Regions from separate parts of the Nocardioides albertanoniae genome, predicted to be linked through region 1. Evidence: predicted binding sites of a transcription regulator. Region 1 holds the regulator's gene; each other region holds the start of a gene.

The links. The regulator LexA, encoded in region 1, represses DNA repair genes until DNA is damaged. The targets are predictions, from matches to a motif close to TCGAACANNTGTTCGA.
Region 2: FB381_RS09770 (HNH endonuclease signature motif containing protein) is a predicted target of LexA. The motif match lies at 2,445-2,460, and genes of this name have one in related genera.
Region 3: FB381_RS15635 (SAV_6107 family HEPN domain-containing protein) is a predicted target of LexA. The motif match lies at 1,792-1,807, and genes of this name have one in related genera.

Annotation. Positions count from the first base shown of each region.
Region 1 is NZ_VFOV01000001.1:4,400,641-4,405,134, forward strand. It holds gene FB381_RS21065 (hypothetical protein) at 201-1,112, shown strand; gene FB381_RS21070 (LysM peptidoglycan-binding domain-containing protein) at 1,243-1,620, opposite strand; gene lexA (transcriptional repressor LexA) at 1,799-2,569, shown strand; gene FB381_RS21080 (alkaline phosphatase D family protein) at 2,670-4,370, shown strand; gene FB381_RS21085 (MXAN_6640 family putative metalloprotease) at 4,486-4,494, shown strand, end outside.
Region 2 is NZ_VFOV01000001.1:2,055,213-2,059,706, reverse strand. It holds gene FB381_RS09780 (epoxide hydrolase family protein) at 1-350, opposite strand, end outside; gene FB381_RS09775 (CGNR zinc finger domain-containing protein) at 432-1,004, shown strand; gene FB381_RS09770 (HNH endonuclease signature motif containing protein) at 1,001-2,275, opposite strand; gene FB381_RS09765 (pyridoxamine 5'-phosphate oxidase family protein) at 2,539-2,958, shown strand; gene FB381_RS09760 (NAD(P)-binding domain-containing protein) at 2,903-4,075, opposite strand; gene FB381_RS09755 (cytochrome P450) at 4,240-4,494, shown strand, end outside.
Region 3 is NZ_VFOV01000001.1:3,254,850-3,259,343, reverse strand. It holds gene FB381_RS15650 (phytoene desaturase family protein) at 1-308, opposite strand, end outside; gene FB381_RS15645 (DUF4126 domain-containing protein) at 305-946, opposite strand; gene FB381_RS15640 (hypothetical protein) at 1,104-1,697, shown strand; gene FB381_RS15635 (SAV_6107 family HEPN domain-containing protein) at 1,900-2,340, shown strand; gene FB381_RS15630 (methyltransferase domain-containing protein) at 2,378-3,109, shown strand; gene dinB (DNA polymerase IV) at 3,266-4,494, shown strand, end outside.

The DNA.
Region 1 (4,494 bases):
TGAGCCCGGCGTGTCGCCCCGAGGAGACGCCGCGAGAGCCCGGCGCGGCGGGCGATCAAACACTTAAAGATTCCGGTTCAACGGCCCCCGGCTGGCCTTGATGAGTAAGAATGTCCCCCGTGACAAACATCTCCGGAGGAAACCGCGTCGGGCCGCGGAGAGGCACGCGCCCCAGTAACGGACCCCGGCCACCATTCATCGTGCCTGCGATCGCGACGCTGGGATTCCTCATCATCTGGGGTGTCCTGGTGTGGGTCGCCGTCGGTTTCGGGGCCGACGCACGCGGCGGCGAGTCCGGCGCCTGGGCGAAGCTGGCCATCGCTGCGGTCGCCGCGGTCGCCTGCCTCTTCCTGACCTTCACCTTCGCCGGCAAGGCCTGGCGCGCACTCACCGGCTCCCCCACCGCTCCACCCGCCGAGGAATACTCCGGCAGCCACTCCAACGCCTACGTCGAGGAGCAGGACTACCCGGACCCGGAATACCCGGGCCAGGACTACTCGAGCCAGGACTACTACGGCACCAGCTCCTACGGCTACGAGGACACCGGGTCGTACGGCCGGCACAGCACCGACACCGGAAGCCAGTCGCCCTACGCCGACAGCTACGGCTACGACACCGGGAGCCAGTCGCCCTACGGCGACACCGGCAACCGCTCGTCGTTCGGCGACACGGGCAACCGCTCGTCGTTCGGCGACACGGGCAACCGCTCGGCCTACGGCGGTCCGACCTATCAGCCGCCGCCCCCTCAGCCCTACTACTCCAACCCGGCCACCCCGGCATCGACGCCACAGCCCCAGAGCTACGACTACGAGACCCAGGGGTACGACACCCAGGGGTACGACACTCCGGGCTACGGCACAGGGAGCTATCCGACCCAGCAGTCCGGGGCCTACCAGGCTGCCCCGGCCCGCTATGGCCAGACCGGCCCGCGGCCGACGATGCCCCCGACGATGCCGGCGGCGGACATCCCCACGCAGGCGATGCCCACCCAGCGACAGTCCCAGGTGTCGCCGGCGCCGCAGGAGGACGAGTGGCCGCCCCCGCGGCGCGCCTCGCGCAGTCATCAGTGGCCGCCCACCACCTCGGACGGCAGCTACCGCCCCCGACACTGACACAGACGCCGAGTCGTCGACAGACAACCGCGAGAGTGCCGCAGACGCTTCCCATCGTCTGCGGCACTCTCGTCTTTCCCCGGTAGCCGGCCGCCAGGGGGTGAGGGGGCAGCCGGACATCTAGGAGCCCTCAGCGGGCGGTCGGGATGATCAGGGTCTGCCCCGTGACCAGCATCGAGGACTCGAGGCTGTTGAGCTCCTTGATCGTCTGCTCCATCTCCCGGATGGAGGCGTCGGTGCCGGCTACCGCTTCCGAGGAGATGTCCCAGAGCGTGTCGCCATCGCCGACGACCATCGTGTGAGCGGAGGAGGAGGTGCCTGGAAACTCGGCACCGCCGGCCCCGAACGCGACCCGAGCGCCGACGAGCGCGATCGAGAAGAGCACGACGAGCGCGAAGGCGAACACGACGATCCGGCCGCGGCGGGTGAGCCGCACCTGCGAGCGACGCACTTCCCGCACGGGGCGCGGCGCCTCGGCTACGGGCAGCACATACACGGTTGCACTCATCACGGCCTCCAGATCAGTCTGTTTCGATCACGTGTTCGATCGAGCATGTGTTCGAAGGTAGATCACGTGTTCGAACAAAGCAAGTAGGCGTTCGAAGAATTTCCCAACGCGCCACCCGCCACTCCCGAGATCGAACAGATGTTTGAACTCGTGGGGCTGATGCGACTAATGTGCTGACATGACCACGCAGAAGACAGGCACCGGATCAGGTGGTTCGAAGAAGAGCCGCGTCCGCGAGCTGCCCGACGGGCCGCCGGACGCGACCGGGCTCACGCCACGTCAGCAGCGCATCCTCGCTCACCTGCGCGACAGCATCGAGCAGCGCGGCTACCCGCCGAGCATGCGCGAGATCGGTGCCGCGGTCGGGCTGACCAGCACCAGCAGCGTCGCCCACCAGCTCCGTGCGCTCGAGCAGCGTGGTCTGATCCGGAAGGACCCCAAGCGTCCCCGCGCTCTCGAGGTCTTCCTCCCCGAGGTGATGGCCCACCGCAAGGCGATGTCCGGCGACGAGAGCGATGCCGGCGAGGCCGACCTCAGCGCCGACCTCAACCCCACCCCCGACGCGACCATGGTGCCGCTCGTCGGCCGGATCGCGGCCGGTGGCCCGATCCTGGCCGAGGAGACCTCGAGCCAGCAGAGCGTCGAAGACGTCTTCCCGCTGCCCAAGCAGCTGGTCGGCAACGGCGAGCTCTTCCTGCTCTCGGTCTCCGGTGACTCGATGGTCGACGCCGCGATCTGCGACGGCGACTTCGTGGTCGTGCGCCAGCAGCCGACCGCGGAGAACGGCGAGATCGTGGCCGCGCTGATCGACGGCGAGGCGACCGTCAAGACGCTCTCGCGCAAGGACGGCAAGGTGTGGCTGCTGCCGCACAACGCGGCGTACGAGCCCATCGACGGCACCCACGCGACGATCCTCGGCAAGGTGACCGCTGTGCTGCGAAGCCTCTGATCCGAACGTTGCGAGAACCACCCGGAACCACCCGGGAACACTGCGTGAAATCCAGCCGCCGGCCCATGACAGGGCCGGCGGCTGCGTCGTTTCATACAGCGTGACCACGAACCGTCCAGCCCAGAACCATCTCGATCGCCGCACCCTCCTGGCGGCCGGCATCACCGGCGCCGCCGCGGCGACGATGACGCTCCCCTCACCGGCGGAGGCGGCCGGCGCGACGCTCAACCATTTCCAGCACGGTGTCGCCTCCGGCGACCCGCTCCCGGATCGCGTGGTCATCTGGACCCGGGTCACGCCCACCGCCGACGCGACCGCAGGGTCGGGAAAGGGCGAGGAGGTTCTGGTGCGCTGGGAGATCTCGCCGACGGCCGACTTCAAGCGCATCACCGGCAAGGGCTCGCAGCAGACCGGCCCCGACCGCGACCACACCGTGAAGCTCGACGTCACCGGCCTGGCTCCCGAGAGCTGGTACTTCTACCGCTTCACCTACAACGGCCAGACCAGCCGGGTCGGCCGCACCCGCACCGCTCCGGCGGCCGACGCCACCCCCGACAACGTACGTTTCGGGGTGGTCTCCTGCTCCAACCTGCAGGCCGGCTGGTTCGCCTCCTACCGCCACCTGGCCGAGCGCGACGACCTGCACGCGATCATCCACCTCGGCGACTACCTCTACGAGTACGGCCCGGGTGAGTACGGCTACGGCATGGGCAACGACGACGTGCGCCCCCACGAGCCGGCCCACGAGATGCACACCCTGGCCGACTACCGGATCCGGCACGCGCAGTACAAGCGCGACGTCGACCTCTCCGACGCGCACGCCCGCCTGCCCTGGATCGTCACCTGGGACGACCACGAGTCGGCCAACGACGCCTGGATGCTGGGCGCGGAGAACAACGAGCCGGGCGAGTTCGACTGGATCGACCGCAAGACCAGCTCCAACCAGGCCTACGACGAGTGGATGCCGCTGCGCGTCGACACCGGCCCCGATGACGAGGGCGCGACGGTGGAGACCGACGACCACCTCCACGACCGCATCTACCGGAGACTGCGGTTCGGCACCCTGCTCGAGCTGAGCATGCTCGACCTGCGCTCCTACCGCTCCGAGCAGGCGAGCCGCCTCGAGCTCGCGAAGGTCGACGACCCCGACCGCACCATCACCGGCGACGAGCAGCTGGCCTGGCTCAAGGACGGCCTGCTCACCGACGCGCAGTGGAAGATCGTCGGCAACCCGGTGATGATCGCGCCGGTCACGTTCGGCGCGCTGCCGAAGAGCCTGATCGCACCGGTCAACGACGTCGCCGGCCTGCTGCCCGACAACGGCATCGCCTACAACCTCGACCAGTGGGACGGCTACACCGCCGACCGCACCGAGCTCTTCGAGCACATCCGCAACAACGCGGTCACCGACACCGTCTTCGTCACCGGAGACATCCACTCCGCGTGGGCGTGCGACCTGCCGTACGACTCGGCCGTCTATCCGCTCGGCAAGACCGCCGGCGTCGAGTTCGTCGCCACCTCGGTCACCTCCAACAACCTCAAAGACGTGCTCGGGGCCCCGCGCCGCACGGTCAGCGTGACGGTCGAGAACATCATCAAGACCGCCAACCGCCACGTACGCCACCTCAACTTCGACGACCACGGCTTCTCGATCCTCGACGTGACCCGCAACCGGGCCCAGATGGACTGGTGGACCATCGGCGAGCGCCGCGACTCCAACACGACGGCGACCTGGTCGACGTCGTACGCCACGGCGACCGGAAGCAACCGCATCCATCGCGTGACAGAGCCGCTGTCATGACCGGCCACGGCGCGAACCGACGCCGTATGGCGTGGCTGTAGGCGTTTCACCGATGTGGGCGCGTCGTGTGCGCTTAGACTGCCGAGGTCTGCCTTCCCCGAACGTCTGGTACGTGATGCGAAAC
Region 2 (4,494 bases), 2.3 Mb from region 1:
ACGCTGCCGGGCCAGCCATGCGTCAGGATCAGCGGTGTGGCGTCCGACCGCGAGGACCGACGGTGCAGGAAGTGGATCCCCAGACCGTAGATGACCGTGCGGAACTGCCCGATCCGGTCGAGGCGCGCTTCGAACGCCCGCCAGTCGTACGCCGTGCGCCAGTGCTCCACGAGATCGACGAGGTCGGCAAGCGGCACACCCTGCTCCCACCGACCTCGGCCCGACGCCGCAGCATCCACCGTCTCGGCCTCGGGCAGCCGTGCTGCACCCAACCGCACCCGCAGATCCTCGAGGTCGGCGTCGCTCGCGCGAGCCTCGAACGGCCGTACGTCGCTTCCCGGACCAGACATGTGACCTCCTGAGATGACTAGAACCGTCATAGCCGGTTCTAGCATGCGTACCAGAAAGCAGCAACCGACTATGGTGGTTCCATGCCTGCTGGACTCCCCGACTTCCGCCTAGGCAGCGTGCTGGCCACCAGCTTCACCGGGACCCTCTCGGAGCGTCACGGCAACCCCGTGGAGCGGATCCCGACGCCCCAGCGTCTCCTCGACTGGCTGGCCGCCTACGACCTGACCGTGGACTCCTGCACCCTTGCCCAGCTGGACCTCGCCATCGAGCTGCGGGAGTCGATCCACGCCGCCGCGACAGCAGCCGCCGCCCTCGAAGCCCTCCCCGCACCCGCCGTGGACGTGATCAACGACCACACCTCCAGAGGCCGCGCGACCGCGATCCTCACCCCCGACGGCGAGCGACGATGGCACCTGAGCCCGACCTCCGGCCTGCACGACGCACTAGGCGTGATCGCCGCCGACGCGATCGCCATCATCTCCGGCGAGCGGGACGGCAAGCTGGCCCTGTGCGCTTCACCGACCTGCCAGGCAGCCTTCTTCGACACCAGCCGAAGCCGCACCCGCCGATGGTGCGACATGAACACCTGCGGCAACCGCGAGAAGAAGGCCCGCTTCAACGCCGCCCATCCCAAGCCGGGGGCTCGAGGCTAGGACCGTCGGGCGAATCGAACGGTCCCGTCAGGCAGTCGTTCATGGACATAAGCCGGGGCGTGGGCCATCCGGTGGTGATGCGGACACAGCAGTACGCCGTCTGCGAGATCTGTCTTCCCGCCGAGTGACCAGGCGGTCAGATGATGCGCGTCGCACCACTCCGGCGGCATGTCACAGCCCTCGGCCTGGCAGCACTTCTGCTGCAACCTCAGCGCCTTGCGCTGGATCGGCTGGAAGAACCTGCTCGAACGACCCGCATCAAGCACCTGGCCGTCACTACCGAGCACCCACGGGATGATCGTGGCATTGCAGGCCATCTTCCGAGCCTCGGCCGCAGAGATGGTGGTGCCGTTGGTCTCGTCGAACCCCAAGATCGCCGTGCCGAGCTCTTTGCGGAGTTCCTCGAGCGAGATCACGACGTTGATGGTGGTCGCGTCGCCGCCGTGGCGGGGCAGAGCGTCAGGGTCGATGGTCTCCAGCAGGCGGGCGAGGCCTTGTCCCATCAGTCGCTCCCACGAGGGCAGCGGGGTGCCCTTCTCGACGATCTGTTGCTTGCGGGGCTGTGCCCAGGCCTCGACATGGGTCTTGAACCTCATCCCCAGCGCTACCGGCAGGACACCGTCGAAGCCAACCGTGCCGTCATGGTTGTCCCAGATCCGCAGCGCGGTCTTCTGCTGGGCACGTTCTTCTTCAGCCAGGTGTGCCTTCGCTTCAGCGTCTTCGAAACGGGCTGGGTCGATCTCGACCAGGATCCGCTTCCCAACGATGCGTAGTTCGTTGGCGGTCAGGTGGGTGGCGTAGTCGACGAGGAGTTTCTCGGCGAGCAGCAGGTCTTCGGTGCTCGCGGCGGGGTTGGTCTCGATTGCGTCCAGTGCTTTGGTGATCACTTGGGCCTTGTCGTGGGAGACCACACCGTCGGCAAGGCCGGTCGCGAGCAGCTCGTGCTTGGACACGGCAACGGCGAACTTGATCCTCGAACGGGCCACGCCTTTGTCGACGAGCAGCTCGGCCCGCATCCACGCAGACGCATCCTTATCGCCGGTCTCCTCAGCGATATCGCCAGCCGTCGCGAGCACGCGCAGCTCGAGCGCAGCCTGCTGCGCCTTGAGGTGCTGAAGCCGTACAAGGACGTCCTTCTTCTGACTGGTTCGCCAATAAGCGGGATCCATCGCGAGCAGGTCACCCAGAGCGGTTTCGATGCCAGCAAGAGCAGTCGTAACCGGGTCACTGGGGCTGGTGCCCCAGTGACCGAAGTGGTTCTCGACGCTCATTGCTGGCCTCCTCCCAAAGGTGCCCTTTAGATACCCAAATTTTACTCTCTACCTTTGAGCAATGCCAGTCATTTCCGCAGGTCAACGCACCTTTTTGCGGCAGCGAACCAACAGCAACGCCTCCCGACCACACCGGTGCCGCCGCCCCGATAACCAGCCAAATCTTTTCTCGAAGAAAGGGTCGGCGGCACACACCAGCCCCAACAAGAAACGATCCGACAGGGAGCCCCGCAACACCCCCACCCCGACGTACCGTAAAAGACATGCCAATCCCACCAGCAGACCGCCAAGAGCTCCTGGCACAACCCCTTATCGCCGCCCTCTCGGTAGCCCGAGAGAACGGCAGAGGCCCCCTGACAGTCCCGATCTGGTACGACTACTCCCCCGGCGGCGAGGCATGGTTCGTCACCGGCAAAGACTCCCTGAAAGCCAGGCTGATCAGCGCCGCCGGACGATGCACGCTGATGGTCGAGCGCCTCGACCCGACGATCCGCTACGTATCGATCGAGGGACCCGTCAAGATCGAGGATGCCGCGGAGGGCGACATGGAGGCGATGGCGCGCCGGTATCTGCCGCCCGACGCGGTCGGCCCCTATCTCACCGAGGCGGCGAACTACCCACCCGAGGTCACGATCCGGCTGACGCCGGAGCACTGGCTATCGGCTGATCTCGGCGCGATCTGACCGGCCCGTCTCCAGACCCGTCTCCCGGCCCGGCCTCCAGCCCGGCCTCCAGCTCGCGGCGTACGGCGAGAGCAGCGGCGCGACCGGCACGACTGGCCCCGATGGTGCTGGCCGAGGGGCCGTAGCCGACGAGCTGCACCCGCGAGTCGTACGCGGCAGTGACCGCGGTCTGCACATCGGCAGATCCACGCAGCAGCGGGATCCCGCCGTGCTCGCTGCGCAACCGCAACGGAGCGAGATGCGTGACGGCGGGCCGGAACCCGGTGGCCCACAAGATCGCGTCGACCGGCTCGTAGGCGGTCTCGCCGTCGGCGAGCGGGCCCGACCACGACACCCCGTGCGGTTCGATCCGGGTGAACATCGGCCGGCGACGCTCGTAGACCCCGAGCCTGGCGGCCTCCTGCTCCTGAGGACGCAGCGAGAGACCGGTGACGCTGACGACGCTGGCCGGCGGCAGACCGGCCTCGACGCGTTCGGCGACCATCGCCACCGCCTCACGCCCACGTGAGGCGTCGAAGTCGGAGCGCCACACCGGCTCACGGCGCGTCGCCCACAGCACCGAGGTGACCGGTGCCAGCTCGCCGAGGAACTGCACCGCCGAGGCTCCGCCGCCGACCACGAGCACCCGCTTGCCGCGGAAATGCTCGGCGCCCGGGTAGTCGTGGGTGTGCACCTGCTCGCCCAGGAACGTCTCCGCGCCCGGGTAGCGCGGCACGAACGGCCGGGTCCAGGTGCCGGTCGCGTTGACGATCGTGCGGGTGAGCCAGGTGCGGCCGTCGGCGGATGTCACCGCCAGCAGGTCACCGACCGACGTGACCGAGGCGACCTTCACCGGCCGGATCACGGGAAGGTCGTGCGTCGCCTCATAGGCGGAGAACCAGGTCGGCACCGCCTGGTTGGCCCGCTCCCCCGAGCCGCCCGGCGCCAGCCCGTCGGGAAGGTCGGCGACGCCGTGGACGTCCTGCATGGTCAGCGAGTCCCAGCGGTGCTGCCAGGCGCCACCGGGGCGCGGCTCGGCGTCGAGCACGACGTGGCGTACGCCGAGCCGGCGCAGGTGATAGGACGCCGACAACCCGGCCTGACCGGCACCGATCACGACGGACTCGTAGCTCTCCACGCACTCCTCAACACCACGACCGCTCCATCCATGCCCGGCCCGGCCTCCGGCCGGCCCAGCGCCCGACACCTGCCCCCGGACGCCCAGCCACTGGAACGAACGGCTGCGGGAACACGTTCTAGTTGACTAGCCTCAGCAGGGCACTCGGGACCGGGAGGTCACAGATGAGTTCAGACATGATGAGCCGCACACCCACGGAGCCGCTGCGCGAGATCCCTCCGCTGGCTCCGGGCGACCACGGTCTTCCCTGGGTCGGCAGGCTGCTCGACTACGCGCGCGACCCGGTCGGCTTCTACCGGCACCAGTGGGAGACGTACGGGCCGGTCTCGCCGTTCTTCCGGGCCGGCGAGTCCGGCGTGGTCGTGCTCGGGCCGGACGCCTGTGACGCGGTGCTGCGCAACAAGGACAAGGCCTTCGCC
Region 3 (4,494 bases), 1.1 Mb from region 1:
GTGCCGCCGGGCACCGCGACCGAGGTCTTGTCGGTGAAGCGGTGCTCGCGCACCACGTCGAGCGGCACCAGCTCGAGCTCACGCTCGGCGGGCCGACCGGACTTGCGGAACAGGTCGCGCATCACGGCCGGCAGCAGGGTCGAGGTCGCGGACGCGTCCCAGGCGAACCCCTCCTCGCGCACCGGCACCAGCGCGCCGCCGAGCTCGCCCGTGGCTTCCAGCAGGGTCACCGAGTGGCCGAGCTTGGCCAGCCTCGCGGCACTGGCCAGACCGGCGTATCCGCCCCCGAGGACGACGACGGCGCTCATCGGGCGGGATAGGGCTGGGTGGAATCGTCCGAGCGTGGGCCCTCAGGACCCGGTGGGCCTCCGCGTCTGCCGCGCCGGGTCAGCTTGCGCCAGCCGCCGCGTACGGCACGGACGAGCAGGTAGACCAGCACCAGTCCGGCGACCAGCAGCACGCCGGCCACCGCGGCAGCGGCGAGGGGGTGCTCGGTCGCGAACCAGACCACGCCGAGGACGACCGCGTCCTCGACGACGCTGACCACGGAGTTGGAGACCGGCTCGGGGGAGGAGTTGACCGCCAGCCGCTCGCTCGCCTTGACCAGGTGGGACATCAGCGCCGAGGTGCCGCCCACGACGCCACCGACGGCCTCGTCGAGCGAGTCGGCCTCACCGGCGAGCAGCACCCCGATCACGGCGCCGATCGTCGGCCGGATCACGGTCGAGATCGAGTCCCAGGTGGAGTCGATGTAGGGCACCTTGTCGGCGACGAACTCGACGGCGTAGAGCAGACCCGCGCCGATCAGCACCGGCCAGGTACCGAGCACGTCGGGGATAGACTCGGCCCCCGTCGTACGCTGGACGACACCGAGCACCAGCACGACCAGGTAGGCGTTGATGCCGCTGGCCCAGCCACTGGAGAAGGTCAGCGCGAGAGATTCCATGTGAGACATCTTCGCTCACGTGGTCGTGGGCGGGCCGTACGAGATCCCGCTATTTACCTCGGTTGTGCCCCGTGCGGCAGAATTGGCCGCTGAAACGGAGCAAGGAGGCTCGCTCCGCCTGACACAGACCCAGCACCCCCATGCGCAAGGAGACCGGATGACCATGACGACACCCGACGAGAACGAAGGTGTGGTCGTGCGCGAGGACCCGGAGGACGCCATCGAGGTCGCGGCGCTCGCCGCCGAGCCCGTGCCGCGCGAGATGACCTGGGCCGTACGCCTGATCATCGGCCTGATCGCCTTCAGCGCGGTGGTCGTCCTGGTGATGGTGCTGCGCTCCGACGACCTGGTGCGTGCCTGGGCCGAGGGCAACCCCTCGGCCAAGCGCATCTTGGAGACCGAGGGTCTCGACGCGCTGATCAACCCGCCTACGGAGAACCGGGTCAGCGCTCCAGCCTTCGTCGCGCCCGCCATCACGTTGTTCGGCGTGATGGCCTCGATGCTGGGCGTGCTGACCGTCTTCCTCCGCAACGGGTTCGAGTGGGCACGCATCGTGATCACGTTCCTCGTCTTCATCGCCGCGGTCGCCAGCGTCGGCGGAATCCTGACCGGCCCGCCGGTGATCATCAGCGTGCTGACCACGATCGCGATCGTGCTCGTCGCGGCGCTGCTGGTCGTGATGTGGCTGCCGGCCAACACGCGCTACATCCACCCTCCGCACCGCATCCGCGGCTCGCACAGCGAGGCCTGAGACCGGGCCCGGGACCGGGCCTTCGACCTCGACACGCCCCGTCACCGAATCGTCCTTGTGACTGTCGGTGGCGGGGTGTAGTTTGTTCTCGTGTTCGAACAAACGTTCGAACAACCAGGCTCTGGCGGGCGTCGTCCTCGACCCCCGACGCCCGCCGGAGCCGTCCACCGCGGGGTCGACCGCTTTCGAGAAGGACGACCCGATGCATCTGCTGCCGGCCACGACGCACAACTACCTCTTCCGGGCCACCGAGTCCCTCGCGGAGGCCATCGCCGCTGACGACGTGCCGAGCAGATACGCGATGGCCCATGTCGCTGCCCTGCAGGCCGCAGCGGCGCTGATCGCAGCACGCACCGACCCGGTCGAGGCCGCGAGCCGGGCCGGCCGCCGGCGCCCGTGGAACGCCTGGGTGCGCCTGAAGAAGGTCGCGCCGGAGCTCTCGGTGTGGGCCGACTTCTTCGCCGCCGGTGCTGCCAAGCGCGCCGCCGCCGAGGCAGGCTCGATCCGAGCGGTCACCGCCGAGGAGGCCGACGACCAGGTGCGCGACGCCGACCGGTTCCTCGCCGTCGTCGAGGAGGCTCTCGGCCTGATGGCGCACACCTCTCACGTCGCCAGGCTCCGCCACGACCGCCTCGTGGGCTGATTCAGATGTTGTCCGCGCAGCGCCTACCCTTGGGCACATGGCAGTTGCTTCAAGCAGTCGTCGGGCAGGCGCCCGCGCCGTCGCGGTCTGGGACGCGCTCGACCCGATCCTGGCGGCCCCCGACGCCGGGCCTCTCGACGTGCTCGACATCGGCGGCGGCACCGGCACCTCCGCCGTACGCATCGCCGGGCTGGGGCACAACGTCACCGTCATCGACCCCAGCCCCGACGCGCTCGCGGCCCTCGACCGCCGTGCCCGCGAGGCCGGCGTCACCGTCGACGCGCGCCAAGGTGACCTGGCCGCGCTCGCCGACGTCGCCGACCCCGCAGGCGCCGACATCGTGCTCTGCCACGGCGTGCTCGAGGTCGTCCCCGACCCCGCGGAGGCACTGGCGGGGATCCGCGAGGTGCTCCGCCCCGGAGGCACCCTCAGTCTCCTCGTCTCCCAGCGCACCGCCGCCGTCCTCTCCCGTGCTATCGCCGGCCAGTTCGCCCAAGCCGTCGACCTCATCGACGACACCGCTCCTCAGGGGCGCTCGGGTCGCCGGTTCTCGCTCGACGAGGTCACCGGGCTGCTCACCACTGCCGGGTTCGAGGTCGGGGACGTTCGCGGCGTACGCGTCTTCGTCGATCATGTTCCTGGGGGGTTGCTCGATCTCGATGCTTCCTCTGGTGACGCGTTGGTCGAGCTCGAGCAGCGGGCTTCTACTCGGGCGGACTATCTGCCGTTGGCTTCGCAGGTGCATCTGCTCGGGTCGCTTCGTTCTTAGCTCGCTTCGCTTCGCAGTTGGCTCGCTTCGCTTCGCGTACGGCTCGCTTCGCTTCGCCGGCCGGCGCCGACACAGCGCAAAGGTCCCACCTCCGCTGGCGCTCCGGCGGGACATTTGCGCCGAGTCAGCGCTTGTCCGCGTCCTCGGAGGATCGGGGTGACCTCCTCCGCTGGCGCTCCGGAGGTCACCCCGATCCTCCATGTCGACATGGACGCCTTCTTTGTTTCGGTGGCTATCAGGCACCAGCCCGAGCTCTGGCAGCAGCCGGTCGTCGTCGGGGGTCATGCGAGAGGTGTGGTGACCTGTGCCAACTACCCGGCGCGGGCCTATGGCATCCATGCCGCGATGCCCGGCTCGATGGCGAGGCGTCTGTGCCCTCAGCTCGTCTCGGTGCGTCTCGACTTCGGCGAGGTCTCCGAGGTCTCCCAGCAGGTGCGTGAGATCTTTCGCCGAGCCACCCCGCTGGTGGAGGTGGTCAGCGTCGACGAGGCGTTCCTGGACGTACGCGGCGCCACCAGGCTCTTCGGCAGCCCCGAGCGGATCGCCCACCGGATCCGGCGCCAGATCGCCGACGAGCTCAAGATCACCTGCTCCGTCGGTGTCGCACCCACCCCGAGCGTGGCCAAGGTCGGCAGCCGCAAGGCGAAGCCCGACGGCGTCGTGGTCGTCCGGCCCGACGACATCCCCGGTTTCCTGCATCCGCTCGACGTCGGCGAGCTCTACGGCGTCGGGCCGAGCACGCGCAACCGGCTGCGAAAGCTCGGGTTCGAGACCGTCGGCGACATCGCCCGCACCCCGGTCCCGGCGCTCCACCAGATCCTCGGGCCCCGTCTCGGTGGTCATCTGCACCGGCTCGCCACCGGCACCGACCGGCGCGAGCTGACCGGGCGGCTCGGCCCCGATCTGCCCGAGACGACCGGAGCGAGGTCGAGCGGCGAGCTTGCTCGTCCGCTCGCGCCGAGCGAGGGAGTAACCGCGCGCAGCGCGGACCGGTCCACCGGCGCCCAGGAGACCTTCGCCCGCGATCTGAGCGACCGCGACGACATCGTGCGCGAGCTGCTGCGCCTCTCGGCCCGGGTCACTCGGCGGATGCGGCGTGCCGGCACCGTCGGACGCACGGTGGCGCTGACGGTGCGGTTCACCGACTTCACGACGATCTCCCGCTCCCGCACACTGACGGACCCGACAGACGTCACCCAGGAGGTGCATACCACCGCGGTCCGGCTCTTCGACGACCTGCAGCTGCGGGGGAGGGCCCTGCGTCTGGTCGGGGTGCGGGTGGAGCACCTGGTCGCTCGGGAAGGCACCGGTCGACAGCTGGTGATCGGCGAGCGCGAGCGCGGCTGGTCGGAGGCAGATCGTGCCGTCGACCGGGTCGCCGACCG